2 regions of the Blautia sp. Marseille-P2398 genome follow, and region 2 is predicted to be linked to the other one. Evidence: predicted binding sites of a transcription regulator. Region 2 holds the regulator's gene; the other holds the start of a gene.
The links. The regulator NrdR, encoded in region 2, represses ribonucleotide reductase genes. The targets are predictions, from matches to a motif close to CACAANATNTTGTG.
Positions count from the first base shown of each region.

Region 1: a site for NrdR is predicted at 6,435-6,448, ahead of nrdD (anaerobic ribonucleoside-triphosphate reductase). Genes of this name have one in related genera too.

Region 1 covers NZ_CAXSTD010000005.1:179,027-195,040, forward strand. The annotation lists gene ACESZG_RS07905 (transporter substrate-binding domain-containing protein) at 45-833, shown strand; gene ACESZG_RS07910 (amino acid ABC transporter permease) at 904-1,611, shown strand; gene ACESZG_RS07915 (amino acid ABC transporter ATP-binding protein) at 1,601-2,341, shown strand; gene ACESZG_RS07920 (bile acid:sodium symporter family protein) at 2,343-3,293, shown strand; gene ACESZG_RS07925 (CBS domain-containing protein) at 3,372-3,797, opposite strand; gene asnA (aspartate--ammonia ligase) at 3,906-4,913, opposite strand; gene ACESZG_RS07935 (hypothetical protein) at 5,355-6,344, shown strand; gene nrdD (anaerobic ribonucleoside-triphosphate reductase) at 6,465-8,600, shown strand; gene arcC (carbamate kinase) at 8,764-9,696, opposite strand; gene ACESZG_RS07950 (LPXTG cell wall anchor domain-containing protein) at 10,388-12,199, shown strand; gene ACESZG_RS07955 (UDP-N-acetylmuramoyl-L-alanyl-D-glutamate--2,6-diaminopimelate ligase) at 12,496-13,953, shown strand; gene priA (primosomal protein N') at 13,980-16,014, shown strand, end outside.
Region 2 covers NZ_CAXSTD010000001.1:62,164-78,177, reverse strand. The annotation lists gene ACESZG_RS00325 (CDP-glycerol glycerophosphotransferase family protein) at 1-792, shown strand, start outside; gene ACESZG_RS00320 (adenylyltransferase/cytidyltransferase family protein) at 853-1,269, shown strand; gene ACESZG_RS00315 (CDP-glycerol glycerophosphotransferase family protein) at 1,280-2,569, shown strand; gene ACESZG_RS00310 (CDP-glycerol glycerophosphotransferase family protein) at 2,777-5,665, shown strand; gene sigG (RNA polymerase sporulation sigma factor SigG) at 5,805-6,584, opposite strand; gene ACESZG_RS00300 (YlmC/YmxH family sporulation protein) at 6,804-7,058, opposite strand; gene nrdR (transcriptional regulator NrdR) at 7,339-7,788, shown strand; gene gdhA (NADP-specific glutamate dehydrogenase) at 7,926-9,260, opposite strand; gene ACESZG_RS00285 (citrate/2-methylcitrate synthase) at 9,799-11,160, shown strand; gene ACESZG_RS00280 (YqeG family HAD IIIA-type phosphatase) at 11,255-11,758, shown strand; gene ACESZG_RS00275 (shikimate kinase) at 11,755-12,279, shown strand; gene efp (elongation factor P) at 12,423-12,980, shown strand; gene ACESZG_RS00265 (aldo/keto reductase) at 13,093-14,100, shown strand; RNA gene ssrA (transfer-messenger RNA) at 14,136-14,484, opposite strand; gene ACESZG_RS00255 (response regulator transcription factor) at 14,891-15,571, shown strand; gene ACESZG_RS00250 (cell wall metabolism sensor histidine kinase WalK) at 15,568-16,014, shown strand, end outside.

The sequences.
Region 1 (16,014 bases), on a different contig from region 2:
GATGGCAGCCGTAGATATACTTTCGGATGCGAGGAGGAAAAAAGATGAAAGATCAAAAGAGATTTGCAGCTCTTGCACTCAGTGCAGTAATGGTATTTTCCATGGCAGGAAGCGTATCCGCAGCTCAGAAAGTTGAATCCAAAGATGATCTTGCAGGAGCAACAATCGGTGTTCAGCTTGGTACAACAGGTGACCTTGATGCATCTGATTATGAGAAAGATGGTTCTACAGTAGAACGTTACAGCAAGGGAAGTGAAGCTGTTCAGGCATTAAAGGCAGGACAGATCGACTGTGTAATCATCGATTCACAGCCGGCTCAGAAATTTGCTGAGAATAATGATGATCTCAAGATTCTGGATGAGCCATTCGAGGAAGAAGAATATGCAATCTGCTTAAAGAAAGGCAATGATGAACTTCTTGACAAGATTAACGGAGCTCTCAAGGAACTGAAAGAGGATGGAACTATCGACAGCATCATGGACAATTACATTGGTGAGGATGCCGGTAAGACTCCATATGAATCACCGGAAGATGTTGACCGTTCCAATGGAACTCTGGTAATGGCTACTAACGCTGAGTTCGAACCATATGAATATCATGAAGGTGATGATATCGTTGGCATCGATGCTGATATCGCTCAGGCAATCTGTGATAAGCTTGGATATGAACTGAAAATTGAAGATATGGAATTCGATTCCATCCTTCCGGCAGTACAGTCTGGCAAAGCAGACTTCGGTGCAGCTGGTATGACTGTAACAGAAGACCGTAAATCAAGCGTTGACTTTACAGATACCTATGCAGATGCAAGCCAGGTAATTATTGTAAAGAAATAAGTATTAAAATAACAAATAACAGAGCTGTTGACGATTTGCCAACAGCTCTCTTTTCGGAACAGAGGTTTTTATGAATAATCCTATGATATTAGCGAATGTAAAAGAAGATTTTTATCTGAACTTTATTAAAGATGACCGCTATCTCTGGCTTCTGGATGGTCTGAAAACAACTCTTATTATCACAGTATTTGCGGTAATTGTAGGTCTGATCATCGGTTTCCTTGTAGCAATCATCCGTTCTGCGCACGATAAGTCAGGCTCCTTTAAGATCCTCAATGCGATCTGCAGAGTTTATCTGACTGTAATTCGTGGAACACCAACCATGATCCAGCTGTTGATCATGAATTTTGTAATTTTTGGTGCTGTAAGCATTAACAAGATCATTGTAGGCGGACTTGCCTTTGGTATCAACTCAGGTGCCTATGTAGCTGAGATTGTCCGTTCCGGTATCATGTCCATTGACCAGGGACAGACAGAGGCAGGACGAAGCCTTGGTCTGAATTTCAGCCAGACCATGCGACTGATTATTATCCCGCAGGCATTTAAGAATGTACTTCCTGCGCTGGTAAATGAATTTATCGTGCTGATCAAAGAGACATCCATCATCGGTTATATCGGTATGATGGACCTGACAAAAGGAGCTATGCTGATCCAGAGCCGTACATACAATGCGTTCTGGCCTCTGATGGCAGCAGCAGCGATTTACCTTGTGATCGTTGGAATCCTTACATGGGGGATGAATAAACTGGAAAGGAGATTAAGAACCAGTGAGCGATAAGAATGTACTGATCCAGGTAAAGGATCTGAAGAAAGCTTTTGGTACAAATCAGGTTCTCGATGGAATAACAACAGATATCTGTCAGGGAGAAGTAGTAGCCGTCATTGGTCCTTCCGGTTCCGGTAAATCTACTTTCCTGAGATCACTGAATCTTCTGGAGGTTCCGACAGGCGGACAGATCCTCTTTGAAGGAACTGATATTACAGATCCGAAGGTTGACATTAACAGACACCGTCAGAAGATTGGAATGGTATTCCAGCAGTTTAATCTTTTTCCGCATAAAACGGTAAAACAGAATATTATGCTGGCACCTGTAGAACTGAAGCTGATGACAAAGGATGAAGCTTCAAAGAAAGCGGATGAGCTTCTGGCACGTGTAGGTCTTCCGGACAAAGCCAATGCATATCCGGATATGCTTTCGGGCGGGCAGAAACAGCGTATTGCCATTGCACGTTCTCTTGCCATGAATCCGGATGTGATGCTTTTTGATGAGCCAACTTCCGCACTTGACCCTGAGATGGTAGGTGAGGTTCTGGAATTGATGAAAGAACTTGCGCAGTCAGGTATGACCATGGTTGTAGTTACTCATGAGATGGGATTTGCAAGAGAAGTGGCAACAAGAGTTCTTTTTATTGATGACGGTAAGATACAGGAAGAGAATACTCCGAAAGAATTTTTCGCGAATCCGAAGAATCCTAGACTGAAAGACTTCCTTTCAAAGGTTTTATAAGATGCTGAGAAAATTTAACAGTTTCATAGAAAAATGGATGGCCCTGGTGACACCGACCTGTCTGTTGCTGGGGGTGTGCTTTCCTGATATTGCCAAATGCGGTCTGCCTTATGTGCCGGCCGTATTTGCATTTATGACATTTGCCGGGGCGTTGAAGTCAAGATTTAAAGATGTGGCAAATGTATTCCGACATCCGGGCTCACTGCTTATTATCATGCTTCTGGTCCATGTGGTAATTCCGACAGCAGCCTGCGGGGCAGGTCATCTTTTCTTTGGAAATAACATGGAGCTGATCACCGGAATGGTACTGGAGTTTGCAGTTCCCACTGCAGTGGTAAGTCTGATGTGGGTGACGATTTATGATGGAAACAGTCCTCTGTCGTTGTCTCTGGTAGTGCTGGATACGGTACTGGCACCTTTTCTGATCCCGGCTACGCTGAAGATCCTGCTGGGTTCTGCGGTGACCATAGATCCTGCCAGGATGATGCGGGAGCTGATATTTATGGTTGCGCTTCCTGCTGTTGTTGCGATGGTATTAAATCAGATCACAGATGGAAAAGTAATGGAAACATGGCCGGGAAAGCTGGCGCCTTTTTCAAAGCTGGCACTGATATTTGTGGTAACGTCCAATTCTTCCAAAGTAGCACCATATATCCGGGATATGAATATGCAGAGGGTGAAGGTTGCACTGGCAATCCTTGTCCTGGCTGCTTCCGGATATGCACTCGGCTGGTTTGTGGCGTATATCTTCCGAAAGGATCGCAGTACGGCGGTTTCCATGATGTATGGAACCGGGATGCGCAATATCAGCGCAGGAGCGGTGATCGCAGCTGCATATTTTCCGGGTGAAGTTATGTTTCCGGTAATGATCGGAACTCTGTTTCAGCAGGTGTTGGCAGCATTGTTCGGAAAGCTTCTGGCACAGAAAAAGGAAAAACAGGAATTTTGTTGAAGTCTGTTGAGGCGTTATAAAGAATATAAAAAGAACTGCCGCATTAGCAATTGAAAAATTGCAATGCGGCAGCTCTTTTTATGAATCTGAAGCCTTTATATATTTCTTCAGTTCTTTGTAGCAGTATTTAATGATCTCTTTACGGGTGATGATGCCGATAAAGTATCCCTGATCATCTACAACCGGAACATAATTCTGGTTAATTGCCTTGTCCAGCAGATCCTCCATGTCAGAATCTGCGTGAACTGCCTTGTATGTTGCTCTTCGCGGGATTGCCATAATGGAAATGCTCTCTGCTTCTTTCAGTCCGGGAACATTTAAGGTTTTCATTCCCCAGAGAAGATCACCCTCGGAAATACTTCCTTTATATTTCCCGTCCAGACTCAGAAGCGGAATGCAGGAAAATTTTCTGTGTTCCATTTTCTCAAGAGTCTGACGAAGAGTCTCATTTTCAAATATATATGCTACATCACTTTTAGGTGTTAAAAAAAATAAAATATTCACTTTTGTATTCGCCCCGTTACATTTGTCTGATAAGGCACTCAGATATACATTGTGTATTTACACATCTGTGTGTCTGTGATTTCTGAGTATTCCAGGTTTATGGCTTTTTTACAGAAGCTGTACTCCTTTTGCTGCTGCTTCTTTCATTACTTCTTCCGGCCACAGGGAAGCATGTACTTCACCGATGTGTGCTTTTCTGAGGAAGAACATACAGATACGGGACTGGCCGATGCCGCCACCGATAGTATATGGAAGTTCTTTGTTAAAGATTGCTTTCTGGAAAGGAAGCTCGCGTCTGTCATCACATCCTGCGATGGTAAGCTGTCTGTCAAGCGCATCCTCGTCAACGCGGATACCCATGGAAGAAAGCTCCAGAGCAATGTCGAGAACAGGATAATAAACAAGGATATCACCGTTTAATTCCCAGTCATCGTAGTCCGGTGCACGTCCGTCATGACGTTCTCCGTTGGTTAAGGTTTTGCCGACCTGCATAAGGAATACGGCACCTTTTTCCTTGACAATCTTGTATTCACGTTCCTTTGGAGTGAGATCAGGATACATGTCGACCAGTTCCTGGGTGCTGACAAATGCGATCTCTCTCGGAAGGATTTCTTCGATGTAATCGTACTGAACAGCCATGTATTTTTCGGTCTTGCGGAGAACGCTGTAGATAGCACGTACTGTGGAAACAAGTGTGTCCATGTTGCGTTCTTCCTTGCTGATGATCTTTTCCCAGTCCCACTGATCTACGTATACGGAGTGGATATTGTCCAAATCTTCGTCTCTTCTGATCGCAATCATGTCTGTGTAAAGTCCTTCACCATGAGCAAAGCCATATTTCTGTAATGCATATCTCTTCCATTTGGCGAGAGAGTGTACGATCTCAGCATTCTCCGGCTGGCCTTTGATATCAAAGCTTACCGGACGTTCCACGCCGTTTAAGTTATCGTTCAGACCGGATGACGGATTAACGAATACCGGAGCGGAAACACGCAGCAGATTCAGTTTTTGAGCCAGTGTCTGCTGAAAGAAATCTTTCACAGTCTTAATGGCAATCTGGGTATCGTGAAGATTTAAAGATGACTGATACCCGTCAGGAATTTTAATCTGTTCCATGAGTGGATTCCTCCTGTAATTTCTGTATTTGCATATTTTATGGCAAACTGATAAAAAATATTGTTGTTTACTGAATATCCATTATCTTTTCCCACGCTATTATAACAGGAAAATGGTAGTTTGACAATTATTACTGTTCATTTGGAAGTATCTCGCGGGATATTATGGTTACGGAGAACAGAACGAGTTACTGTTCACTGGTAATATCCCGCGAGGTGTTTTTTGTGAGCGAAGGTCACAGAAAACCCGAGACATACCGCGCGAATTTATGCGATTAGCATAAATTCTGTGCATCGCGAAGCGTGTTACTGAGAACGGAGTGAGCAGTAACCAGAACGAACAGTAACACAATTTCAGCTTTGCAAGATTGGGGCGAAATGTTAAAATAAATGTGTAAATGAATGAAGCGTTAAATTTATATAAAACTCAGGGGGAAGATATATGGGAAAAAGGTGTCAGGTCTGTGATGGACCAATTGTAAACGGCAGGTGTAAATATTGTGGAATGCCATATAGAAATGATATGGAACTGTATCATCTGAACGAAGACCGTTCAGAGCACTATCGTCATGCTTCGGCAAAGGTGAAAAAAGCAATGGCAGAGAACGAGATCCCTTTGTCTGACAGAAATAAAACAGTTCCCAAAGCTGCAAAAACTTCGTCTGCCAGAACACAGACTATTAGAACGCAAAATACAAAAGTACAAACTTCAAGAATACAAACATCAGGGACAAAGAAAACATCAGGTCAGTCGTACAGCGCACAGACTGCCCGTACATACAGCACCGGAAAAAAGACAGCAAAAAGTGAGAAGAAAAAGAGCGGCAAGGCAGGCAAAATTTTCTGGATCATTGTGCTGATTCTGATGGTAATAATAGGTCAGATGGCAGAGAATTGGGATACGATTGGATACAGGATAGAAGAATTTATCTATGATGAGTTTGACATAGATCTCAACAGTATTTTTGATGACAGCAGTTCTGATGAAGTAAATGAGAGTAATAAGAATAATGAAAGTAATGAAAATAATGAAAGTAATGAGAATAACTGGACAGATGACTGGTCTGAGACTATCAGTGCAGTAAAGAACGGACAGGATGAACAGAGGGGCAATCCGGACTGGTATATGTTCACCGGAGAGAATTATATTGTCAGAACGGATGATACTGCATCAGAGATTGGCGATATAGATGCCAGTGACCAGGGGTATGATTTTACAATAGATCCGGGAGAATACAGGATAGTGTCCGGCTGGGAGAAGGTTGCTCTGGAAATCAGAAGTTCTTCAGGAAAAGATGAAACTGTAAAATTTGACGAAGCAGACCACGAGGAGAAAATAGAATTACATGCCGGGGATGAGGTATCTGTGGTATCTCTGGATGGTCAAGATAATTATCTTGCCATGTATCAAATTCAGCAATATGACGAATAATTTTTTGCCCCTTTCTTTTTGTCAGAGACTGTGCTATACTTGTTAAACGTACCACATATAGAGAGAATTGTGGTGAATGAAAGAAAAAAATACTATATATTGTATATGGGAGCAAAAGGTATGATATATGTTATAAAGAAAGATGGTACGAGAGAAGAGTTTAATTCACAGAAGATCGTAGCAGCAGTAAATAAGTCGGCAGCCAGAATTTTATACACATTTTCGGATAAAGAGAAGGAATTTATCTGCCAGTTTGCGGAAGAACATGCGGAGGCACTGGGAAAGAATGAGATAGAGATCCAGGAGATGCACAACATCGTAGAGGGAGCACTTGAGAGAGTGAACCCGGCAGTGGCTAAGAGCTACCGCGATTACAGAAATTACAAACTTGACTTTATCCATATGATGGATGATGTATATACCAAGAGTCAGGCAATCCGTTATATTGGTGATAAGAGTAATGCCAATACAGACAGTGCGCTTGTAGCTACAAAGCGAAGCCTGATCTTTAATGAACTGAACAAAGAGCTTTATCGTAAATTTTTTATGAATCGTAATGAACTTCAGGCATGTAAAGATGGTTATATTTATATTCATGACCAGTCTGCACGTCTGGATACCATGAACTGCTGTCTCTTTGATGTGGCATCTGTACTCAGCGGCGGATTTGAGATGGGAAATGTATGGTACAATGAGCCTAAGACACTGGATACTGCGTTTGATGTTATGGGTGATATTATCCTGAGCACTGCTGCACAGCAGTATGGCGGATTCACAGTACCGGAAGTAGACAAGATTCTTGCACCTTATGCACAGAAGAGTTACGATAAATATATCCAGGAATTTATGAAATACTCTGACGAGAGCTGGACAGGACGTGAAGAACGTGCGATCGAGTATGCGCTTGACAAAGTTCGCAGAGATTTTGACCAGGGATGGCAGGGGATTGAGTATAAGCTGAATACAGTCGGATCTTCCAGAGGGGATTATCCATTTGTAACTGTAACTCTTGGACTTGGAATAAAGCAGTTCGAGAAGATGGCAAGTATTTCTCTTCTTGAAGTGCATAAAGGCGGACAGGGTAAGGCAGGACGCAAGAAACCGGTACTCTTCCCGAAAATCGTATTCCTTTATGATGAAAATATCCATGGAAAAGGCAAGATCAGTGAGGATGTATTTGAGGCAGGGGTTGACTGTTCTGCCAAGACTATGTATCCGGACTGGCTGTCCATGTCAGGAAAAGGATATATTTCCAGTATGTACAAGCAGTATGGAAAGGTTATAAGTCCTATGGGATGTCGTGCGTTCTTAAGCCCCTGGTACGAGAGAGGCGGTATGTATCCGGCAGATGATAAGGATGTTCCTGTGTTTGTGGGAAGATTTAACATCGGTGCGGTAAGCCTTCATCTTCCAATGATCCTTGCCAAAGCCAGAGCAGAGAGCAGGGATTTCTACGAAGTGCTGGATTTCTATCTTGAGATGATCCGTAATCTGCATATCCGTACCTATGATTATCTGGGACAGATGCGTGCGTCAACCAACCCGCTGGCATATTGTGAGGGAGGATTTTACGGTGGACATCTGAAACCGAATGAAAAGATTGGCAAGATTCTGAAACCAATGACAGCATCCTTCGGAATCACTGCATTAAATGAACTCCAGGAACTTTACAATGGCAAATCCATTGCTGAAGACGGGCAGTTTGCACTGGATGTGCTGAAATATATCAACAGGAAAGTAAATGAATTTAAAGAGAAAGATGGTTATCTTTATGCAATTTATGGAACACCGGCAGAGAGTTTATGCGGACTGCAGGTGGAACAGTTCCGTAAGATGTATGGCATTGTGAAAGGGGTTTCTGATCGTCCTTATGTAAGCAACAGTTTCCACTGTCATGTGACTGAAGATGTAACTCCGATTGAAAAACAGGATCTGGAGGGACGTTTCTGGGAGTTGTGCAACGGCGGTAAGATTCAGTATGTACGTTATCCGATCGATTATAATCGTGAAGCAATACGCACTCTGATTCGCAGAGCCATGTCTTTGGGATATTATGAGGGAGTAAATCTTTCCCTTGCTTACTGTGATGACTGCGGACATGAGGAACTTGAAATGGACGTGTGTCCGGTCTGCGGTTCCAAGAATCTGACAAAGATTGACCGTATGAACGGATATCTTTCCTACAGCCGTGTGCATGGTGATACTCGTCTGAACGAAGCGAAGATGGCAGAGATTGCGGAACGTAAATCTATGTAATATCAGGTCAGGGGTAAACTTTTGAATCTGACATCATAATATGATAATTAAAAGACATATACCGGCAAGATGATATGTATTGCTCTGGTATATGTCTTTTTGTATTGTCAGATAAAATATAGCAATCCTCTTAAATGTATTATTTACGAGGATTGCTATAGAATCATTTAATGATAGTTCCGGTTTTTTCGAAATATCCATCCTTTGCATGCGCAATATCTGTGATGATCGTTCTTCTGTTATCTCCCTTTTCGATAAAAGAGATTCCGGCTTCGAATTTAGGAAGCATGGAGCCTGGGGCAAACTGATTGTCAGCCATATATTTCTTAGCATCATCTACAGAAATTGTATTAAGATATTCTTCGTTGTCCTGACCGAGGTTCAGACTTACTTTCTCAACACTGGTAAGGATCAGAAGAGTATCTGCATTTAATTCCTGTGCAAGAAGTCCGCTGGAAAGGTCTTTCTCAATGATCGCACTTGCACCATGAAGATCGATTCCCTGTTCCATAACCGGGATTCCGCCGCCGCCTGCTGCGATTACTACCTGGCCCGCATCTACAAGTGTGCGGATTGTTTCAAGCTCTACGATTTTCTGCGGTTTCGGAGCTGCCAGGATTCTTTTATAAGTGCCGTCAGCCAGTTTAGTGACAAAGTTTCCCTTGCTTTCTTCAGTTTCAGCCTCTTCTTCTGTAAGGACACGTCCGATGATCTTCTCAGGTTCAGCGAAAGCATCATCATATGGATCAATGACAACCTGTGTAAGGATAGTAGCTACCGGTTTATAAATACCTCGGGAAATAAGTTCTGCGCGGATTGCGGTCTGGAGGTCATATCCGATATAGCCCTGACTCATTGCCGAACATACGGACATAGGTGCAAATGTATAGTCAGGATGTGTTTTGCCAAATTCATTCATGGCTGTGTGGATCATTCCAACCTGTGGACCGTTACTGTGGGAAATGACTACACGATTTCCGGCTTCTACAAGATCTGCGACAGCTTTGGCTGCTTTTTTTGTAGCGATTTTCTGCTCCGGTAAGGTGGTTCCTAATGCTCTGTGGCCCAGTGCAACTACTGTAATTTTTTCGCTCATGGGAATTACCTCGATTCTTTCATGTTCTGTAAATATGATATCTGCGGGGTGATCTTATATATAAAGATTTTTGAAATTTTTTATCACTGATATCATAAATATTCAATCATATTGATATCCTACATTATAAAAGACTGCCAGTAGAATTGCAATAGAAAATAACTCAAAAAACACCTCGCGGGATATTATCAGTGAACAGTAACAAAAAACAAACAGCTCTCACATTTCTGTGAGAGCTGTTTTGTTTTTTTGAGGGGGGAGATAGAGAGTGGTTTTTCATCTATCCAAGACCTATTATATGGGAAAATTATGTTCAAAGTATGTCGAATTTCTGAAACAATCGGTAAATTTATAAAAGAATTATAAACAAATACGAAAAATAAAAAGTGGTATCTTGTTTTTATAGCATAGACATGCTAAAGTAGATTCATCGGCAACAGCCGTTATCAGTATTCTTATTTTCACGCACCGGTCCGGTGCAAAAATTTCCAATTATTTATTGATAGTCCGGGAGATGGTTTTGAATCCTGAGCAGAAACTCTGAAAATCTTATTTATTGTGCAAAACAGAGAGGAGAGATGCGTATGTCTGTGGATATGAACTTATAATCTCGAAAGATACTGTACCGATATCATTCTGACAGTGGAAGTACCTCAGATGACATAGAATAAAAATTCAGGAGAATGAGAGAATGGAAAAAAGAATATGGAATCAGTTAAAAAAAGCAGTCATGATAACGGCTGCTGTCGGGATTTTGGGAGCAGGAGCAGTATCAGCAGCAGAATTTGAAGCTGCAGAGTTATATGTTCCTGCTGTGGGTTTAAAGCAGAGTGCACAGTGGATCGATGAAGAGAAATTTCAGGCAGAACTGACACTGGAAGTGAGCGGTCTGAAAGAACTGTACAAAAGTCAACAGGAAAATACTGCTTCGGAGAACGGACAGTTGCAGATGGAAAATAGTACATGGGATGGCGAAGTGAGAGAAGCAGAAGCAGCAGAAAATACGACAGATGAAGTGGATTCCGAAAATACAGAGTGTGAATCAGAGAGTGCAGTAATAGATATAGAAGATATAGAAAGCGAAGAATACCGGAAGGCAGAAGAAAACGCAGAAGGATCTGACACAGAAACCGGACAGACACAACAGAGTGAGCAGGAGAACCAAAATGAGATCAGGGAAGATAAAACCAGATATTTTCTGACTGTATATATTTCAGAATATTTTCAGGTAAATGCAGAAGCGTTAAAGAATGATCTGCAGGCTGAATCCGTACAGATACAAAATAAGAAAGGTGAGACAACCCAGATTACAAAGCTGACCTGTGAGACTGCACTTTCAGATGCGGAAACAGATATCTTTACCATGAAAGTGCCGGTGTCTCTGCGTGAAGAATATCGTATTTCTTCTGTAAAAACAGATTATCCTCTGTGCCAGGATGCACCGCTTTGCAAAGATTGGGAGGGGACAGGTGCGTATTTCTGGATGAAATCAGGGGATGAAACCCGGACTGTTGCAGAAACTCCTTCAGCTCTGCTTTCCGTACAGGAGGCAAAAACAGGGATCACAGCCCGGTTACAGCAGGAGACGAAAGAGGTACGTGCAGGGCAGAACCTTAATTATATATTGTCTGTAGAGAATACAGGAGAATTACCTCTGGAAAATATAGAGATATCCAGTGTTTTTTCTCAGGATAATATAAAAGCCGAATGGAAACAGGAAGAGGGATTTACTGCAAATGGTATGCAGGGAATTATTTCAGGTCTTAAGGCAGGAGAAATCAGAAATCTTCAGATGACAGTACAGCTTACAGAAGAGCAGGCAGGAGAGCTTATTCATACAGTAACTGTAAAAGCGAAATATCCGGGAAAGGAAGAAAGTATTGGATGTCAGAAATCAGTCGAAACAGAAGTCATTGCATTAAAGGCGGCTTTTGAGGTGGAGAAAACTGCGGACAGAACACAGGCATATCCGGGAGATACGATCACATATCAGATCTGCATCAGGAATACAGGTGAGCGGACACTTCATTCGGTTCTCAGTACAGAAAGATTCCAAAATGCCGGTATTCAGGCAAACTTTGTCAGGAAAGAGGGCGTAACATTAAACAGCACAGGCACACAGGCGCTGATTCCGCAGATCGCACCGGGAGAGGCTTTTGCACTTTACGCCACAGTGACTGTTCCACAATATATGGCAAGTCAGGAATTGATCAATGAGGTAATCGTTACATCTGATGAGACTGGTACACAGGCAATGACATCTAAGGCAAACGTAGAATTAAAGGAAACTGATAATATTGTTACAGTTACGCCGCAACCGGCATCTCTGGCTTCCCAGAGTTATGGATATGACTCAAAGTCCGGAAGTGCTTATACTACTGCTTCCAAACCACGTACAGGAGATGAGACAGAAACGGCTTTGTATATTGTACTGGGGATTTTTGCAATCATGTCCGGAGTCAGTGCATTCTGTTACAGGAAGACAAAAAAACAGCAGAAGTAGAGAAACAACGTTGAAACGACAGGGGAGGTGTGCTATTCTTATATAGAATATACGCTTTAGTAAAACACCTCTGCCTGACTTTAAAGAAATTGCGTTACTGTTCACACATCACTATCCCGCGAGGTGTTTTGGCATGAATATGCCAAAATCCCGAGACATACAAGCCAAAATTCCATTGCCGCAGGCAATCTGGAATGAATTTTGGCTAAGTTACTGTGAACGGAGTGAACAGTAACGAAATTGCCGCAGAGGCTGTATGAAATTCAGGCAGGCAGGAAATGATATGGAGGATTAAAATGAAATTAATATCCTTACTGGAAAAGCTGGAATATACATGTCTTCAGGGCAGTACAGACCAGGAAGTAAAAAATGTGATTTATGATTCCCGGAAAGTAGAAGAGGGCTCTCTTTTTATCTGTATCCGCGGTGCAGTGGTGGATGGCCATAAATTTGTGCCGGATGTAGTTGCAAAAGGAGCAAAGGTTCTGATCGTGGAAGAAGCTGTGGAAGCACCGGAAGATGTGACAGTCATTCTTGTGAAAGATACACGATATGCAATGGCGTTTATTTCTGCCGCATATTTCGGATATCCCGCAGAGAAACTGAAAACAATTGGTATCACAGGAACAAAAGGAAAAACAACCACTACGTATATGGTAAAATCTATTCTGGAAAATGCCGGATATAAAGTGGGACTGATCGGAACCATTGAAGCGATCATCGGTGACAAAGTGATTCCTGCAAAGAACACAACACCGGAGTCTTATGTGATTCAGGAATATTTCCATGAGATGGCAGAAGCCGGCTGTGACTGTGTGGTTATGGAAGTTTCCTCCCAGGGACTGATGCTTCACAGAACTCAGGGATTTGTTTTCGATTTTGGTATTTTTACAAATATTGAGCCGGATCATATCGGACCAAATGAACATAAGGATTTTGATGATTATCTCAGATGCAAGTCCTTACTTCTGAAACAGTGCAAGGTAGGAATTGTAAACAGAGATGATGAACATTTCGAGAAGATTATTGAAGGTCATACATGCAGCCTGGAAACTTATGGATTTTCACCGGAAGCAGACCTTCGTGCGGAAGATGCAAAGCTGGTCGGAGGTAAAGGATATCTGGGTATTTCCTACCATCTGAAAGGACTTCTGGATTTTCATGTAGAGATAGATATTCCCGGTAAATTCAGCATCTACAATTCATTGACAGCAATCGCGATCTGCCGTCATTTTAAGGTTTCGGAAGAGAACATTCTCAAAGCCTTAAAAGTAGCTAAGGTAAAAGGCCGTATCGAAATGGTAAAAGTATCCGATGATTTTACTCTGATGATCGATTACGCGCATAATGCCATGGCTCTGGAGAGTCTTCTGACCACTTTGAAAGAATATCATCCCCACAGACTGGTATGTCTGTTTGGATGCGGAGGCAACAGATCGAAGCTTCGCCGCTATGAGATGGGAGAGGTTTCCGGAAAGCTTGCAGACCTTACCATCATTACCTCTGATAATCCACGTGATGAAGAACCACAGGCGATCATCGATGATATCAAGATCGGTATGGCAAAAACCGATGGAAAATATGTAGAGATTCCGGACAGAAAAGAAGCCATCGCCTATGCGATTCATCATGGAGAGCCGGGGGATATTATAGTTCTGGCAGGTAAGGGACATGAGGATTATCAGGAAATTAAAGGAAAGAAATATCCTATGGATGAACGTGTCCTGATCGCAGATATTCTTGCTGGTAAATAGGTAGCGGGTCAAACAGGAATAAGTTCATGATATATGCTGATATAATAATTGATATTTCCAGTGATAAACTGGACCGGAGTTTTCAATATCGTGTACCGGAAAGGCTGGAGAAGAAAATAAAGGCAGGGATGGTGGCAGCCATCCCTTTTGGAAATGCCGGCCGGGTGCGTAAAGGATATGTGATCGGATTGTCAGATAAACCGAAAATTGCTCCCGAAAAGATTAAAGAAATCAGTGAAATCTGCAGTGGAGAAGAGACTACGGAATCCAGACTGATCGCCCTGGCAGCCTGGATGAGAGAAAATTATGGTTCCACCATGATCCAGGCTCTCAGGACAGTACTTCCTATCCAGGAGAAAATCAAGGCAAAAGAGAAAAAATATATATGCCTGGATATTTCCGAAGAGGCGGGAACGCAGTTGCTGAAAGAACTTGAACAAACAAGGTTTAAAGCCAGAACAAGACTTCTGAGGGAACTTCTGGAGAAAAAAAGACTGGATTATACACATGCGGCGAAAGAACTGGGGACAACTTCTGCTGTTGTAAAGAAATTTCAGGAGCAGGGGATTATCCGCATAGAATATGATGAGATAATGAGAACTTCACTGAATACAGGTGATATTTCCGGAGAAAGGCGAATGCCGCTTACAGATGAACAGGAAGCGGCAGTAAAACAGATACAGAGAGAGTGGGAAAAACCATCGCCGAAGCCTGTACTGATCGAGGGAGTGACAGGGAGCGGGAAAACCCAGGTGTATATAAAGCTGATCGAGCAGACGCTTTCTCAGGGAAAAGAAGTAATCGTGCTGATTCCGGAGATTGCTCTGACATATCAGACGGTACGCAGATTTTATGCCAGATTTGGGGATAAAGTATCAGTTATCAATTCCAGACAGTCTCAGGGAGAACGCTATGATCAGTTTAAACGTGCGAAAAAGGGAGAAGTCCAGGTGATGATCGGTCCCAGATCTGCGCTGTTTACGCCATTTGCCAGTCTGGGACTGATCATTATTGATGAAGAACATGAACCAAGCTATAAAAGTGAAAGCACACCCCGTTATCATGCAAGGGAAACTGCAATCCAGAGAGCTGTTTTAGAACATGCAAATGTGGTAATGGGTTCAGCTACTCCATCAGTGGAAGCCTACAGTAAGGCAATGAATGGGGAATATAGTCTGGTCAGGCTGATGACAAGATATGGAAGCAGACCTCTGCCCCGGGTTTCCATCGTAGACCTGCGTGAGGAATTAAAAGCAGGAAACAGGTCTGTACTGAGCAGAGAACTCCGGCAAAAGATGAAAGGCCGGTTTGAGAAAAAAGAACAGGTAATGCTTTTTCTGAACAGAAGAGGATACGCAGGTTTTGTATCCTGCCGGTCCTGTGGACATGTGATGAAGTGTCCGCATTGTGATGTTTCTCTTTCGGAGCATAATAATGAAAGGCTTTTATGTCATTACTGTGGATATGAGACAGGAAAACCCCGGATATGCCCGGTGTGCGGATCGCCTTATATTGGCGGATTTAAGGCAGGAACACAGCAGATCGAGAAGGTAGTGCGGGAAGATTTTCCAGAAGTCAGGACTCTCAGAATGGATTTTGATACAACAAGAACCAAGGGCAGCTATGAAAAGATCCTTGCAGCTTTTGCTGCTCATGAGGCAGATATACTGATCGGAACACAGATGATCGTTAAGGGGCATGATTTTCCGGATGTCACACTCATGGGAATAGTAGCAGCGGATCTTTCGCTGAATGCAGAGGATTATCGATGTGCGGAACGTACCTTTCAGCTTCTCTGTCAGGCAGTCGGCCGGGGAGGACGGGGGGAAAAACCGGGAGAGGCAGTGATCCAGACCTATCATCCGGATCATTACAGTATTCAGGCGGCGGCAGTGCAGAATTATCAGGCATTCTATGAGGAAGAGATGAGTTACCGTATGCTTCTGGATTATCCGCCTGCGGCACATATGCTGGCAGTTCTGGGTTCAGGTCCGGAAGATGAGAAACTGGTTCAGGCCATGTATTATCTGAAACTTTATATAGAAAGGATATACAGAGAAA
Region 2 (16,014 bases):
GCAGAGCAGGGAAAGAAAAAACAGAATATAAAGCCTGATTTTGACTATGCACTTGTTCCCGGACCGGTATTTGTGAAAACGAAATCCGGACTATGGAACTGCGAACCGGACAGGCTGTTAATGATGGGATATCCCAGATATGACTGGATGCTGCATCCGTCAATGAGTAAGGATGAAATTCTGGACAGTCTGTTCGGATGGAAAGGGAAAAAAGCTGTTCTGTGGATGCCGACTTTCAGAAAAAGTGATCTGGGAGGGTGTGCGGAAAATGAAATTGAGCTTCCCTGTCAGCTTCCGGCAATACAGAATATGAACGAGCTGAAAGAACTGGACAGTTATCTAAGGGAGCAGGAGATTATTCTGATCATAAAGAAGCATCCGCTTCAGACGGAATGGGATGAGAATGAACAGGAGTTTACCAATATACGTTATGTTGCGGAAGCCCTGTTGGAGAAAAAACAGATAAAACTTTATGAACTGATAGGGATCAGCGACGGTCTGCTCTCTGATTACTCGTCAGTGGCAGTAGATTATCTGCTGTTGGACAGACCGCTTGGATATGTGCTTGCGGATTACAATATATATAAAGAAAAAAGGGGATTTGTATTTGAAGATCCGCTGGAATATATGCCGGGTGAGAAAATCTATAATGCCTGTGATATCAGAAAATTTATGAAACATCTGACTGATGGAACAGACAGTTACCGGCAGGAGAGAGCAAAGAATCTGAAACAGATGCACAATAAAACAGAAAACTATTGCAAAAGGCTTGCAGATTATTTACAATTGTAGCTGTTATATGAATGCGAAGAGAACAGTTATCTATTAATGCAATAAAACAGGGAGAATGTAATGGAGAAAAAAATAGGATATACACAGGGAACCTTTGATATGTTTCATATAGGACATCTGAACCTGATCAGAAATGCAAAAAAACATTGCGATTATCTGATTGTCGGTGTGAATGCGGATGATCTGGTAGAGTCATATAAAAACAAAAGACCGATTGTTCCGCTGGAAGAAAGGGCAGAGATTGTACGGGCCATCAGATATGTTGATGAAGTGATCGTGACGACAACCCTGGACAAAAAGCAGGTATGGGAAAAAGTCCACTTTAATGAAATCTATATCGGAGATGACTGGAAGGGCAATGCACGTTGGGAAAAGACCGGAAAAGAAATGGAAGAGCTGGGCGCTAAGCTGGTATTTCTGCCATATACCAAAGATACATCCTCAACGATGCTTCGTGAGAAATTAAAAGAATTCTAGGGAGCCAGATATGAAAAAAAGAATAAAAAAGAAAATAAAAAAACTGAAAAAATCCATTAACAAGATTAACAAGGTCAGAGTTCAAAAGGGAAGAAAAGCTATGTTGCAGGAGACATGGGCAACTGTGACCTATGGATTATATGATAATCGCAAGATCAGACGCCTTAAGAAATTCCCCCCTGCACTTGTAGAGAATAGAATGCTCTTTGAAACAAATGATGATTTTACGGATAATGGTCGTGCTTTGTTTGACTATCTTATTGAGAAAGGATACAACAAAAAGTATGAGATTGTATGGCTGGTCCATGAACCGTCTAAATATAAAGAATATCAGTTTGAAAATGTGAAATTTGTGCAGAACTTTAAGAAAGGTTCCACGATCCGAAGAGCAGAAGCATATAAATATGCACTGACATCAAAATATATTTTTTACACCCAGGCTTTTAACTGGATTGGTATGTCGAGAAGAAATCAGCTCTTTATCGATCTCTGGCATGGCTGTGGTTACAAGGCAAATAAGAACGGGCGTAAGGTTTTCTTTGATTATTGTCTGGTACCAGGGGACATTTTTATTAAGACCAAAATGGAATTTTTTGGATGTACTTCCAAAAAACTGCTCTCGTTTGGATATCCCCGTTATGATATGATGCTTAAGGGCAGTGAACGTGCAGATGAATATAAAAAGAAACTTCTGAAGGAAACAGACAGCGAGAAACTGATCCTGTGGATGCCAACCTACAGACATGCTTCCAGTGAGCGTCTGAACGAGGAAACCTTAAATAATGAATTCAATATTCCTATCATTGATGATGCAGATAAGCTTCTGGAACTGAATAAGTTCTGTAAGGAGAATCATATTCTTATTGTTATTAAGAAGCATTACCTTCAGGTACCTTATGATTTTGGTGAGAATGTCCTTACCAATATTGTTTATCTGGAGAACAGAGATCTTGCGGATAACGGACTGCAGCTTTATGAGTTTATCAACTGTTCAGATGCGCTGGTTTCTGACTATTCTTCTGTTGCAATCGATTATCTGCTGTTAGACAGACCGCTTGGATTCACACTGGATGATTATGAGGCTTATACGGAATCCAGAGGATGGGTGTTTGATGATCCGCTGGAATATATGCCTGGCGAACATATGTATAATATGCGGGATTTTGAGAATTTCATCCTGGATATTAAAAACGGAAAAGATAATTATAAAGAACAGCGTGCCAGTGTAAGAGCAAAAACACATAATGTGTGTGACAATTACTGCCAGCGTGTGTTGGATTATTTTAACATTACAATGTAATGATATTATATCAATTCCATAAATTACTGCAAACAATCCAATCCATCATAGCGTGAAGTCCTGTGTCAGATATCTTTGCCGTGCGTCAGCACGCCTGCAGATATCTTCCTTGTCCTTCACACTCTGCTGAACTGTCTTGATTGCATTATTTTATGGAATTGCTATAGGATATAGATATCAGAAAGTCATAACAGGAGAAAAAGATAAATGAAAATATGTATTTGGTGCACCAAGATATTTGATCTTGGCGGAACTAAGCGAGTTGTCACACTTCTTGCGAATGAACTTGTAAAAGAGCATGATGTGACGATCATGGTATATCAGGACAGATTTAAAGAAGACCGGAATATGTATCATATGAGTGAGGATATCAAGGTTGACTTTATTGATAATAATGAGTTTGTCAATCGACATCATACACCGGCTTTCTGCTGGCGTTATCTTGTTCAGAAACTGAATGCCAAATATGGGATTTTTAATAAAGAAAAATATAATGATATTCTGGCAGATGCGATTTTCCCGAAAAAGACCAGAGAAAAATGGGTAAAATATTTAAATGAGCAGAATTATGATATTATTATCACAACTGCAAGTTTAAGCCTTCGTCTGGGTATGCTGGCGCCGGAGCTGAATGCAAAGACAATCGGATGGCAGCATAACTGTTATGCCGGATATCTTGATGTTCCTAATGTCGTATTCTGGAAACAGGAATGTCTGCTCCAGGAATATCTGCCGAAGCTGGACAGATACATTGTTCTCAGTGACTATGATAAGCGCGATTACAAAAAATTTCTGGATATTGATACAGAAGTTAAAATTAATCCCCGAAGCTTCGTGAGTGAGAGAAAATGCGACCCAAAATCCAAGCGTTTCCTTATGGCTACACGATTTGTATATGCCAAGGGTCTTGATCTGATGATGGAATCTTTTGAAGAGTTCTGTAAGCAGGATGATGAATGGCAGCTGGATATTATCGGAGCCGGTGATCTCTGGAATCAGATTGTGGCGGATGCAAAGAGACGTGGTATTGAGGACAGAGTTAATTTTGTCGGTTATACAAATGAGCCGGAGAAGTATTACCTGAATTCTTCTGTTTTCCTTCTTCCATCCAGGTGGGAAGGATGGCCGATGGTTATCATGGAAGCCTTTGAATTTGGTCTTCCTGTCATCGCATTCCATACAGGAGCGATGGATCTGATTATCGATGATGGAAAAACAGGATATCTGCCGGAAGCTTTTGATACAAAGAAATTTACAGATGCGATGCTGAAGCTGGCACATGATGAAGAACTCCGCAGAGAGATGTCCAGAAATGCAATCTGGAAATCTGAGGACTTTGCCATTGAGAAGGCAGTTAAAGAGTGGAATCGTCTTTTTAATCGTGTAATGGGAATCAAGACCTTTTATATGAAAAATGAAGAACAGATTCTGGAGTGCAGGGAGAAATATCCGCTTAGAACCAGCTATGCCGAGTTTGTAAAGGAATACCAGATAAGAGATAATACAATTCTTTATGAAGCTTTTGGCGGACGTGGTATGATCTGTAATCCTTATGCTCTGTTTTTGTATCTTCTTGAAAAAGAAGAGTATCAGGATTATACCCATATCTGGGTGCTTGAGGACTTTGAGGATAACAGAAAACAAATTGAAAAATACGAAAAATATCCGAACGTGCGATTTGTAAAATATAAATCAAAGGAATACTGTAAAGAACTTGCGACAGTGAAATATCTGGTAAATAATGTAAGCTTTCCAAGCTATTTCCTTAAAAGAGAAGGTCAGGTACTGATCGATACCTGGCATGGAACTCCTCTGAAGAATATGGGATTTGATATTCCGGGAGCAAATATTTCTCAGGGAAATACAGCAAGAAATCTGCTCAGTGCAGATTATATAGTTTCCTCCGGACCTTATATGACAAAGACAGCATACAAAGATTCGTATAAAATGCAGAATCTGTATGAAGGCACAGTGCTGGAAGAGGGCTTCCCGCGTAATGATAAGCTTTTTGACAGTGACAGAGCAGAAGTGATACAGGAACTTAAGGATTGCGGAGTGGACGTAAAGGAAGATAAAAAGATTATTCTTTATGCACCGACATGGAGAGGCGAACAATACAGCCGTCCGGATACAGATTTGCAGGATGTCTATAAGCTGATCAATGTAATGGAGAACAGTATAGATACAAATGAATATCAGATCTTTGTCAAGCTTCATCAGATCGTATATCACTATATGAAAGAGAATGCCATGGAACCTGGTGATGCGCAGACAAAATTTATTCCTGCAACAATGGATACAAATGAGATTTTGTCAGTGACAGATGTACTGATTTCTGATTATTCCAGTATTTTTTATGATTTCATGCTGACAGGAAAACCGATTCTGTTTTATGTGCCGGATGCGGAGAATTTTGAAGATTACAGAGGTCTGTACTTCGGATTTGACAAACTTCCGGGACCGGCAGTGTCTACCCCTGAGAAGCTTGGTGAACTTCTGAAGGATCTTCCGGGAGTGGCTGCTTCCTGTAAAGAGAAGTATGAAAAAGCAAGAGAACAGATATGTCCGAGAGATGATGGAAAAGCATGCAAACGTATAGCAGAAGTCCTGCTTGATGGAAAAGAACCGGTAAATCCGATATATCTGAATCAGACAGATAAAGTAAAACTTCTGGTATATGCAGGAGATTTCAGTGATACACAGGAGACAAAGGCATTCTATGAATTTCTGAACAAAGTGGATTATGAGCATTTTGATGTGACGTTGATCGGGAATGGTGCAAAAGAAGAGGAGTCTTCTGAGAAACTGGATAGTCTGCCAAAAGAAATCAGGGTTTTATACTGGAAGCGTTCCTACCCGGCTACGGACGAAGAATATGTATGTCATAAAAAGTTTATGAAATCTAAGAAAACAGAAGTGCCGGAGATGCTTCTGGATTTTTACAGGCGTGAGCTTCGCAGGATGATCGGAATGTCAAAGTTCGACTATGCTCTGGTATTTACTGATATGAAGAAGTTCTTTCCTGCAATGTCAGGGGCTCTGGATGTGAAGCAGATATTTAATATAGAAAACTGGCAGAATTTGTTGAAGTGTTAAAGCTTCATTGAAGCTTCACAGACAGATCAGAACCTCATTGGAAAGAGGCGGAAAACGGTATATTTTAAAAGATATGTAAGGCAGTCTGGCAGGTATTGGGCCAGGCTGCTTTTCTGAATACGGATCTTGAATTATCATTTTATGGACGCAGATAATTACGCATGGATTTCAGTGCATTTTTTTCGAGACGGCTGACCTGTGCCTGGGAGATGCCGATTTCCTGAGCTACTTCCATCTGCGTCTTTCCTTCGTAGAAGCGCAGTTCTATGATATGCTTTTCGCGGCTGTTCAGCCTCTGCATAGCTTCGCGGAGAGCAAGATTTTCAATCCAGCGTTCTTCTTTGTTTTTTTTGTCACTGATCTGATCCATGACATAAAGAGTATCACCGCCTTCTGTATAGACCGGTTCAAAGAGACTCACAGGATTTTGGATAGCATCAAGGGCATATACGATCATTTCTTTTTCGATACCAATTTCCTGTGCAATTTCGGTAACTGTAGGTTCTTTCAGGTGCTGCTTCATATAATTTTCGCGGGTATAGATTGCTTTGTATGCAATATCACGAAGAGAACGGCTGACGCGGATACTGTTGTTATCCCTGAGATATCGTCTGATTTCGCCTATGATCATTGGAACTGCATAAGTGGAAAATTTTACCTGTAAAGTGGTATCAAAGTTGTCAATGGCCTTGATCAGACCAATACATCCGATCTGAAAAAGGTCATCGGCATTTTCGCTGCTGTTCTGAAATCGTCGTATTACGCTGAGAACAAGACGTAGATTTCCTTTAATGTACAATTCACGTGCCTGTTCATCGCCGCTTTTGATCCGTCTGAACAGTTCCGCTTTTTCTTCTGCTGTAAGAACAGGAAGTTTCGACGTATTGACTCCGCAGATTTCAACTTTGTTCAGTGCCATCTTATTGAATCCTCCTTATTATCTCTGGATGTAAACCGACTATTCGCAGATATGAGCCAGGATCCTCCGAAATCATTTCAGGAAATAAAAAAAGGACAGTGGCTGCCGAATAGTTGTCATATACTTCAGTAAGAATGATTCTCATATAGCAGTGGATTTATACTTTGACCGGGAAAATATAAAAAATATAGGTCCTTGACAATTCTCTGCGGTGAAATATCAGCCTTTATGGAAACATTTTTCTTCGTCTATTTTCACAAGGATGATATCGTCCCCGATCTGGCTGATACATTCCCAGGGAATGATATATTCATTATCACGTCCGAACAGGCAGCAGAATCTTCCGGGGCCTGGAAGTATAAGGGCGGTGAGTTGACTGCTTTTGCAGTCAAATTCCGCATCAATGGGACATCCGAGACTGCGGCAGGTACAGATATTAATTACTTCTTTTTGCTTTAATTCACAGATTTTCATAAATCAGATACAGTCCTTCCGGTTAAAATCAGACTGTCGTGCCAATGCTTTCAGAATCTGATATGCGTTTGATAACAATTTATGTATTTTTGCAAAAATTTATGCAAGTCCTTTTATTGACACCTTAAATAGAAATACAGTATAATAAAACTATATATAACTGTTTGTATTTGTGTTACTGAGAATGGAGTGAACAGTAACGTATTTGTAGCCGTTTAACCGAATCAAGTATATAGTACATAAGCAGAAAACAGTAATACGAATTAAAGGGGGACGTCGTATGAAGTGTCCATTTTGTAATCAGGATAATACGAGAGTAGTTGATTCCAGACCGGTAGAAGATACCAATTCTATCCGTCGCCGTCGTTTGTGTGATGCCTGCGGAAGGAGATTTACCACATATGAAAAGGTGGAAAGTATTCCGCTTACTGTGATCAAAAAAGATCAGAACAGAGAACAGTATAATCGCAGTAAAATTCAGTCGGGAATTCTGAGAGCCTGCTATAAAAGACCAATATCCATAGATAAGATTGAAGAGATGATGGATGCCATAGAGGGAGAAATCTTTAATACCGAAGAGAAAGAGATTTCCAGCACCAGAATTGGTGAGATCGTTATGGAACATTTGAAAGATCTGGATGCAGTTGCTTATGTACGTTTTGCGTCTGTATACAGAGAATTTAAAGATGTCAGTACTTTTATGGACGAGCTGAAGAAGTTTATGAATTAAATAAGAGTTCTGTGTGAACAAGTAATGTATGAATGCTCTGTGTGAAAGGATTTACGGGCAAATATAAAGAGCCGACGAGAATAATATCCCGCCGGCTCTTTATGTGTATTTTTATGGGGGTAATTAACTAAAATAAATTAAACAATACCCTGAGCGATCATAGCATCTACAACTTTCTCGAAGCCTGCGATATTAGCGCCTGCAACATAGTTGCCTTCCATATCATAACGCTTGGAAGCATCATCAACTTTATGGAAGATATCAACCATGATCTGATGAAGTTTTGTATCAACTTCTTCTGCTGTCCAGGAAAGTCTTGCAGAGTTCTGGCACATTTCAAGTGCGGAAGTAGCAACACCACCGGCATTAGCTGCTTTACCAGGCATAAATGTTACACCGTTTGCCATAAGGTAATCAGTTGCCTCGCGGGTAGTAGGCATATTTGCACCTTCTGCAACATATTTGCATCCGTTTGCAATAAGGATCTTAACAGCATCAAGGTCAAGTTCATTCTGAGTTGCGCATGGAAGATAGATATCACATTTGATGTTCCAGATACCTTTTCCTTCTGTATAAGTAGCGCCTTCTACGCGATCTGCGTATTCTTTGATACGTCCACGTTTTACTTCTTTGATATCTTTAACGATGTCAAGTTTGATTCCTTCCGGATCATAGATATATCCGTTGGAGTCGCACATAGCAACAACTTTACCGCCAAGTTCGGCAGCTTTCTCTACTGCGTAGATGGCAACATTACCGGAACCTGTTACGATGAGAGTTTTACCGGAGATTGTGTCGTTTTTAGCTTTAACCATTTCGTTTAGCATATATACAAGACCATATCCTGTAGCCTGTGTACGAATCAAAGATCCACCGTAGGAAAGACCTTTACCTGTGAGAACACCCTCGTATAATCCACGGTTTCTCTTGTACTGTCCATACAGATAACCAATCTCACGTCCGCCTACACCGATATCACCTGCAGGAACGTCCATGTCAGCACCGATATATTTGGAAAGTTCTGTCATAAAGCTCTGGCAGAATGCCATAACTTCTCTGTCAGATTTTCCTTTAGGATCAAAGTTTGAACCACCTTTACCGCCACCGATCGGAAGACCTGTAAGGGAGTTCTTGAAAATCTGTTCGAAACCTAAAAATTTAAGGATTCCCTGGTTTACTGACGGATGGAATCTTAAACCACCTTTGTATGGTCCGATCGCACTGTTGAACTGTACACGATAACCTTTGTTTACCTGTACAACACCTTTATCGTCTACCCACGGAACTCGGAAAGAGATGATTCTTTCAGGCTCAACAAGACGTTCCAGAATGGAAAGCTTGCGGTATTTCTCTTCATTTTTGTCGATTACGACTTTAAGGGAGTCTAAAACTTCCTTTACTGCCTGATGGAATTCAGGCTCATTTGGATTCTGTGCTACGACTCTTTCGTATACTTCTTCAGTATAAGACATTATGATTTCCTCCTCGTCCATCGTATAATTATTTTTTAAATCGACGTTATTATACACTAAAGTGTTACAAATGGAAAGAGCCAAATGAAAATTTTTTTATGAAAATTTTTTGAACAAAATTTGTACTTGCGAAATGGCGCCAAGTATGAGAAAATGTTAAAAATCATCCATACAATTTATAGCAATTTCTAAAAAATACAGTATATTTATAAAAACTGCGTAAATTCGCACTGTACGTTTCGGTTCTTATATTGCCATGTATCCGTAAGAAACTGCAAATGGAAAGTCAAGCGGATATTCGCAATTGAAGCAGGGGACTTACTTGATTCGGTTAAAAAATGCCTCGCAGGACAGTAGTGCGTGAACAGTAAGCGGTAATCTGTTTTTTTATGTTCAGAAACAGAATATATAAGATGTAGACCGAAAGAGAAAAAAATGCTATAATATTTACAGAGATGTGCATCTACAAATTGTTGCGATGACAGAAACGAGGAGGGAATCATTATCGAGAGAATTGTGAAGAAAGGAGATTTATTACATGGCGGGATTTAAAACCAAAGTAACACCTGAAATTGAAAATCTGACGGAGGTTTGCAAGGAACATACAAGTCTGGATCTTTCTCTGTATGCAAAATATGATGTGAAGAGAGGTCTTCGTGATATTAATGGAAAAGGGGTTCTTGCAGGCCTGACTCAGGTTTCTAATGTGAAAGCCACAAAGATCGTTGATGGCAAAGAAGTTCCATGTGCTGGAAGTCTTTCCTACAGAGGATATGATATCAAAGATCTTACCAGAGGATTTATCGAAGATGACAGATATGGATTTGAAGAAGTTACCTATCTTTTATTATTTGGCAGTCTTCCAGATAAGAAACAGCTTGCAGATTTTACACAGCTTCTGGCAAATCAGCGGTCACTTCCTACAAATTTTGTGCGTGATGTTATAATGAAGGCTCCGAGCAAGGATATCATGAACGGGCTTTCCAGAAGTGTGCTTACTTTATATTCTTATGATACCAACCCTGACGATACATCATTGCCGAATGTGCTCAGACAGTGTCTGAATCTGATCAGTGTATTTCCGCTTTTATCTGTTTATGGATATCAGGCTTATAACCATTATATTAAAGATAAGAGTCTCTATATCCATAATCCGAAGAAAGAACTTACCACAGCAGAGAACATTCTGAGAATGCTTCGCCCGGATAAGAAGTATTCACATCTGGAGGCAAAGATTCTGGATATTGCGCTTATCCTTCATATGGAACATGGCGGAGGTAATAACTCTACATTCACAACTCATGTGGTTTCCTCATCAGGAACTGATACATATTCTGCGATTGCCGCAGCACTTGGCTCATTAAAGGGACCAAAGCATGGCGGTGCCAACATTAAAGTTGTCAGGATGTTTGATGATATGAAGAAGGAAGTTAAGGATTGGAAGGATGAAGACGAGGTCCGGACATATCTGAAGAGACTTCTTCATAAAGAGGCATTTGACCGGAAGGGACTGATCTATGGAATGGGACATGCGATTTATTCAGTGTCTGATCCGCGAGCTGAAGTTTTCAAGGCATATGTGGAAACTCTGGCAAGGGAAAAAGGCAGAATGAAAGATTATGCCCTGTATTCTATGGTGGAACGTCTGGCACCTGAAGTAATTGCAGAAGAGCGTCGTATTTATAAAGGTGTAAGCGCCAATGTAGACTTTTACAGCGGTTTTGTGTACAGTATGCTGGATCTGCCACTGGAATTATATACACCGATGTTTGCAGTTGCACGTATCGTAGGATGGAGTGCGCACCGTATGGAAGAGCTCATTAATGCAGATAAGATCATCCGTCCGGCATATAAGAATGTTCTGGAACCGGCAGTATATGTTCCTCTTAATGAACGCTGATCATAATGATTCAGTATTTCGGGGACAGCGTACTGTCAGACACTTATCGCTGATCTTGTTTTCAGAAAAATATAAATAAAGGAAATGACTACGGATGTTTAATTGCTTTTTTCCGGATGAATATCTGGATTCTACCTATGTGATAAACTTCGATGATCTGTATGCGCAGGGATACAGAGGACTTCTGTTTGATATAGATAATACTCTGGTACCTCATGGTGCACCGGCAGATGAGAGAGCATGTGCGTTGTTTGCACATCTGAAGGAACTTGGATTTAAATGCTGTTTTCTGTCAAACAACCAGTACGAGAGAGTTTCTTCTTTTAATGATGCGATAGGAGCGCAGTTTATCGAGAATGCACACAAGCCTTCAACAAAAAATTATATCAGGGCAATGGAACTTCTTGGGACAGACAGAAGTAATACAGTTTTTATAGGAGATCAGCTCTTTACTGATATATATGGTGCGAAACGCACAGGAATCCGGAATATTCTGGTGAAACCACTCAATCCGAAAGAAGAGATTCAGATCGTACTGAAACGATATCTTGAAAGAATTGTACTATATTTTTACCGCAAAGAGGAGGGGAATTCATGAACCATATTGTTATCATAGGATTTATGGGTTCAGGTAAGACAAGAGTAGGAAAACGGCTGGCAAAAGATTTCAATCTTCCTTTTGTAGACGTTGACCGCGTAGTATCAAAGAAGATGAACCTTACAATGAAAGAAATCTTTGACAGATTCGGAGAACCATTTTACAGAGCTCTTGAGACAACTGTGATCAAGGCACTGATCGATGATCCGGAACAGAAGATCATTTCTCTGGGGTCCGGTCTTCCGATGCAGGAACAGAATGCAAAATATATTAAAAAACTGGGAACTGTAGTATATTTGAAGGGATCTTATGCAACGTTGAAGAAGAGACTGGAAAATTCCAGCAGCAATCCTCTGATCGAGGGAGAAGACAAAGAAGATAAGATCAGAAAACTTCTTAAACAGCGCGATCCGGTTTATACAAAGTTTGCAGATGTTGAGATGATCACAGGAGACAAGCCATTTGAGGATCTGATTGGTCAGCTTGAAGAAAAATTAAAAACATGTGTAAAAAATAGTTGAAAAAAACAGCAGAATATTATAAAATTAAATAAGAGTGTGTCACAAAACTGAGAAAAGCATGAGAGGGACACACACTTTGAACGGCTGTTGTTGTCAAAAGACACAGCATTGCTGAACTGTACTATTAAGGAGGAAATATAACTATGATTTCAGCAGGTGATTTCAAAAACGGTATCACACTTGAAATTGACGGAAACGTATGTCAGATCGTTGAATTCCAGCACGTAAAACCAGGAAAGGGTGCTGCTTTCGTAAGAACAAAATACAAAAACATTATTACAGGAGCAGTTCTTGAGAAATCTTTCCGTCCAACAGAGAAATTCCCGGCTGCACGTATTGAGCGTGTAGATATGCAGTATCTGTATGATGATGGTGATCTGTACTACTTCATGAACGTAGAGACATACGATCAGGTTGGTCTTACAAAAGATCAGGTTGGAGATTCTCTTAAATTCGTTAAAGAGAACGAGATGGTTAAGATCTGTTCCCACAACGGAAATGTATTTGCTATTGAGCCTCCTCTGTTCGTAGAACTTGAAGTTACTGAGACAGAGCCGGGATTTGCCGGAAATACAGCACAGGGTGCTACAAAACCGGCTACTGTAGAAACAGGTGCACAGGTTCAGGTTCCGCTGTTCGTTAACCAGGGCGACAAACTGAAAATCGATACAAGAACAGGAGAATATCTTTCTCGAGTATAATCAGGATGAAACCAGTTGTTTTTTCTGATTAACAGTTGTAAAGAGATAATCAGACTGCCATCGGTAAGATCCGGTGGCAGTTTTTATCTTTGATTGGAATAGGAGAAAAAATATGGAATACGTAACACTTGGAAAAACCGGTCTCAGGGTTTCCAGAATGGGCCTTGGCGGGATACCGATCCAGAAAATTGATGCGGAAGGAACAAAGACACTGCTGCATAAGCTGGCAGACCGGGGAGTAAATTATATTGATACAGCCAGAGGATATACGGTCAGTGAAGAATATCTGGGATATGCACTGGAAGGTATCAGGGACAGATTTATAATTGCCACAAAGTCCATGGCACGTACAAAGGAAGCCATGGCTGAAGATATTGAGAAGAGTCTTCATAATCTTCGTACAGATCATATTGAATTATACCAGGTGCATAATCCGAGTATGGAACAGCTTGATCAGGTGCAGGCGGCCGGTGGTGCCCTTGAAGCACTGCAGGAGGCAAGAGCAGCAGGAAAAATCGGACATATTGGTCTGACCGCTCATTCTGTGGAGGTTTTTGCCCGGGCTCTGGAGCTTGACTGGGTGGAAACTATTATGTTTCCATATAATATTGTAGAGAGTCAGGGGGAAGAGCTGATCTCAAAATGTGAGGAGAAAAACATCGGCTTTATTGATATGAAACCTCTGGCCGGTGGTGCAATTGAAAATGGAACGCTGGCATTGCGTTATGTCTGTTCGAATAAGAACGTTACTATTGTGATCCCGGGAATGGCGGAAGAGAAGGAAATCGAGGAGAATATAAAGGCCTGTCTTGATGATTCCCCGTTAAGCGAGAAAGAATTGGAGGAAGTTCAGACAGTACGGAATCAGCTTGGCACAAATTTCTGCCGCAGATGTAATTACTGTGCTCCATGCAGTGTGGGAATCGATATTTCGGGTGTGTTCCTGTTCGCAGGCTATCTTAACCGTTACGGGCTGGGAGACTGGGCAAGAAACCGTTACAGTTCTCTTGCGGTGAAGGCTTCCGCCTGTATAGAATGCGGCAAATGTGAAACCAGATGTCCGTACCATCTGCCAATCCGCGAAATGCTGAAAGAATGTGCACAACAGTTTGGTGAATAAAAAACATCCACAGGGAATTACCCTGTGGATGTTTTTTATGGACCTGGCGGGAATTGAACCCGCGTCCGAAAGCCTATTCATTGAGGCATCTCCCATCACAGTCGCTGTTTTAACATTCCCTTGGATGTACGCCCACCGACAGGCTTACAACCTTAGTAGCTTCATGATACATCTACCGGGGCAAAGCTTACCCGGCAAGGTTTCTCACATGGTTGACGTCAGATTCCTGAAGTGTGAGTGCATCAGGGCTGACGAGCAGCAATTAGGCTGCTAACGCGTACTGTTCGTCTGCGTTTATATTTAGTTTCCCGGTTGGTACGCAGTCTGGGAGTCTGCGGATGGCTTCCCCAACTTCAAAGCCCCCGTCGAAACCAGTACAAGCCCTGAAAATGAGTCTGCAACGCTGTTTTTTCATAAAACAGCACTGGTGATGAGACGAAAGCACTTTTTAATATTGATATATCATTCATTATATAAGATATATCGACTGATTAACAGTATAGAAATAAAAACAGAATTTGTCAAGAAGATTTTTATATTTGGGCCTGCTTGGTGTTGTGAACAGCAATACTTATAATTTTTCTGTCATATGTTCACAAATCTTACATAAATCTCTGCTATAGTAACCATATGAAAGATAAAATCTGTTGCTGAGGGCGATTTTCCCGGATTTTGCGCTGTGGCTGTAAAGGCGCTGAACAGTCGTGGATTTTAACAATACTCGGAAAACAGTATAAATAAAAAGTAAAAACTGTTTCGGAAAATAATGAAGAAAAACGGAGGGGATCAAATGGATACATTAAAAATCCTGGTGGTGGACGATGAGAGCCGCATGAGAAAGCTGGTAAAGGATTTCCTGACAAAGAAGAATTTCCAGGTACTGGAAGCCGGTAATGGTGAAGAAGCTATGGATATCTTTTATGAGGAGAAGGACATCGCACTGATCATTCTGGATGTCATGATGCCGAAGATGGATGGATGGGAAGTTTGCCGTGAGATTCGCAAGAACTCAAAAGTTCCGATCATTATGCTGACTGCAAGAAGTGATGAGAGAGATGAGCTTCTTGGATTTGATCTGGGGGTAGATGAATACATCTCCAAACCATTCAGTCCGAAAATCCTTGTTGCAAGAGTGGAGGCAATTCTGAGACGTACAGGTCAGAATAATCCTGAAGATGTGATTTCAGCAGGCGGCATTGTTATAGATAAAGCAGCACATCTGGCTACTGTGGATGGTAAGCCTATGGAACTGAGCTTTAAGGAATTTGAACTTCTGACATATTTTCTGGAGAATCAGGGAATCGCACTTTCCAGAGAAAAGATCCTGAATTCTGTATGGAATTATGACTACTTTGGAGATGCCCGTACGATTGATACCCATGTTAAGAAGCTCAGAAGTAAAATGGGAGATAAAGGTGAATATATAAAGACTGTATGGGGTATGGGATACAAGTTTGAGGTAGACGAATGACAGGAAACGGAAAAACAGATAAAAAATTTCATACTCTGCAACATCAGATTTCAGTAGTGTTTATATGTCTGTTACTGCTTTCGATCTTTACCATTACTCTGATCAATGGTCTTTTTCTTGAAAAATATTATGTATCCAAAAAAGTAGAAGTGCTGGAGGAGGCAAAAGAAGTGTTGTCTCAGATGAATCTGGATGACATCCTGCAGTATGATACAGATATAGAAGAGGACAAAAAAGGGGCAACAGATGAGATTTCGGATGAGATTGAGAGGAGCAGTTCCAGAAATAACCTTACCTGGATCATAGTAAATGAGGAAAACAGCGGTTATTATTACTGGGGAGAGAATAATATGGCAAAAATGCTCCGCAGTAAGCTGTTTGGGTATATTAATAATCTGGATCAGGATATGCAGCACAGTCGTGTGCTCAAAAAGACAGATACC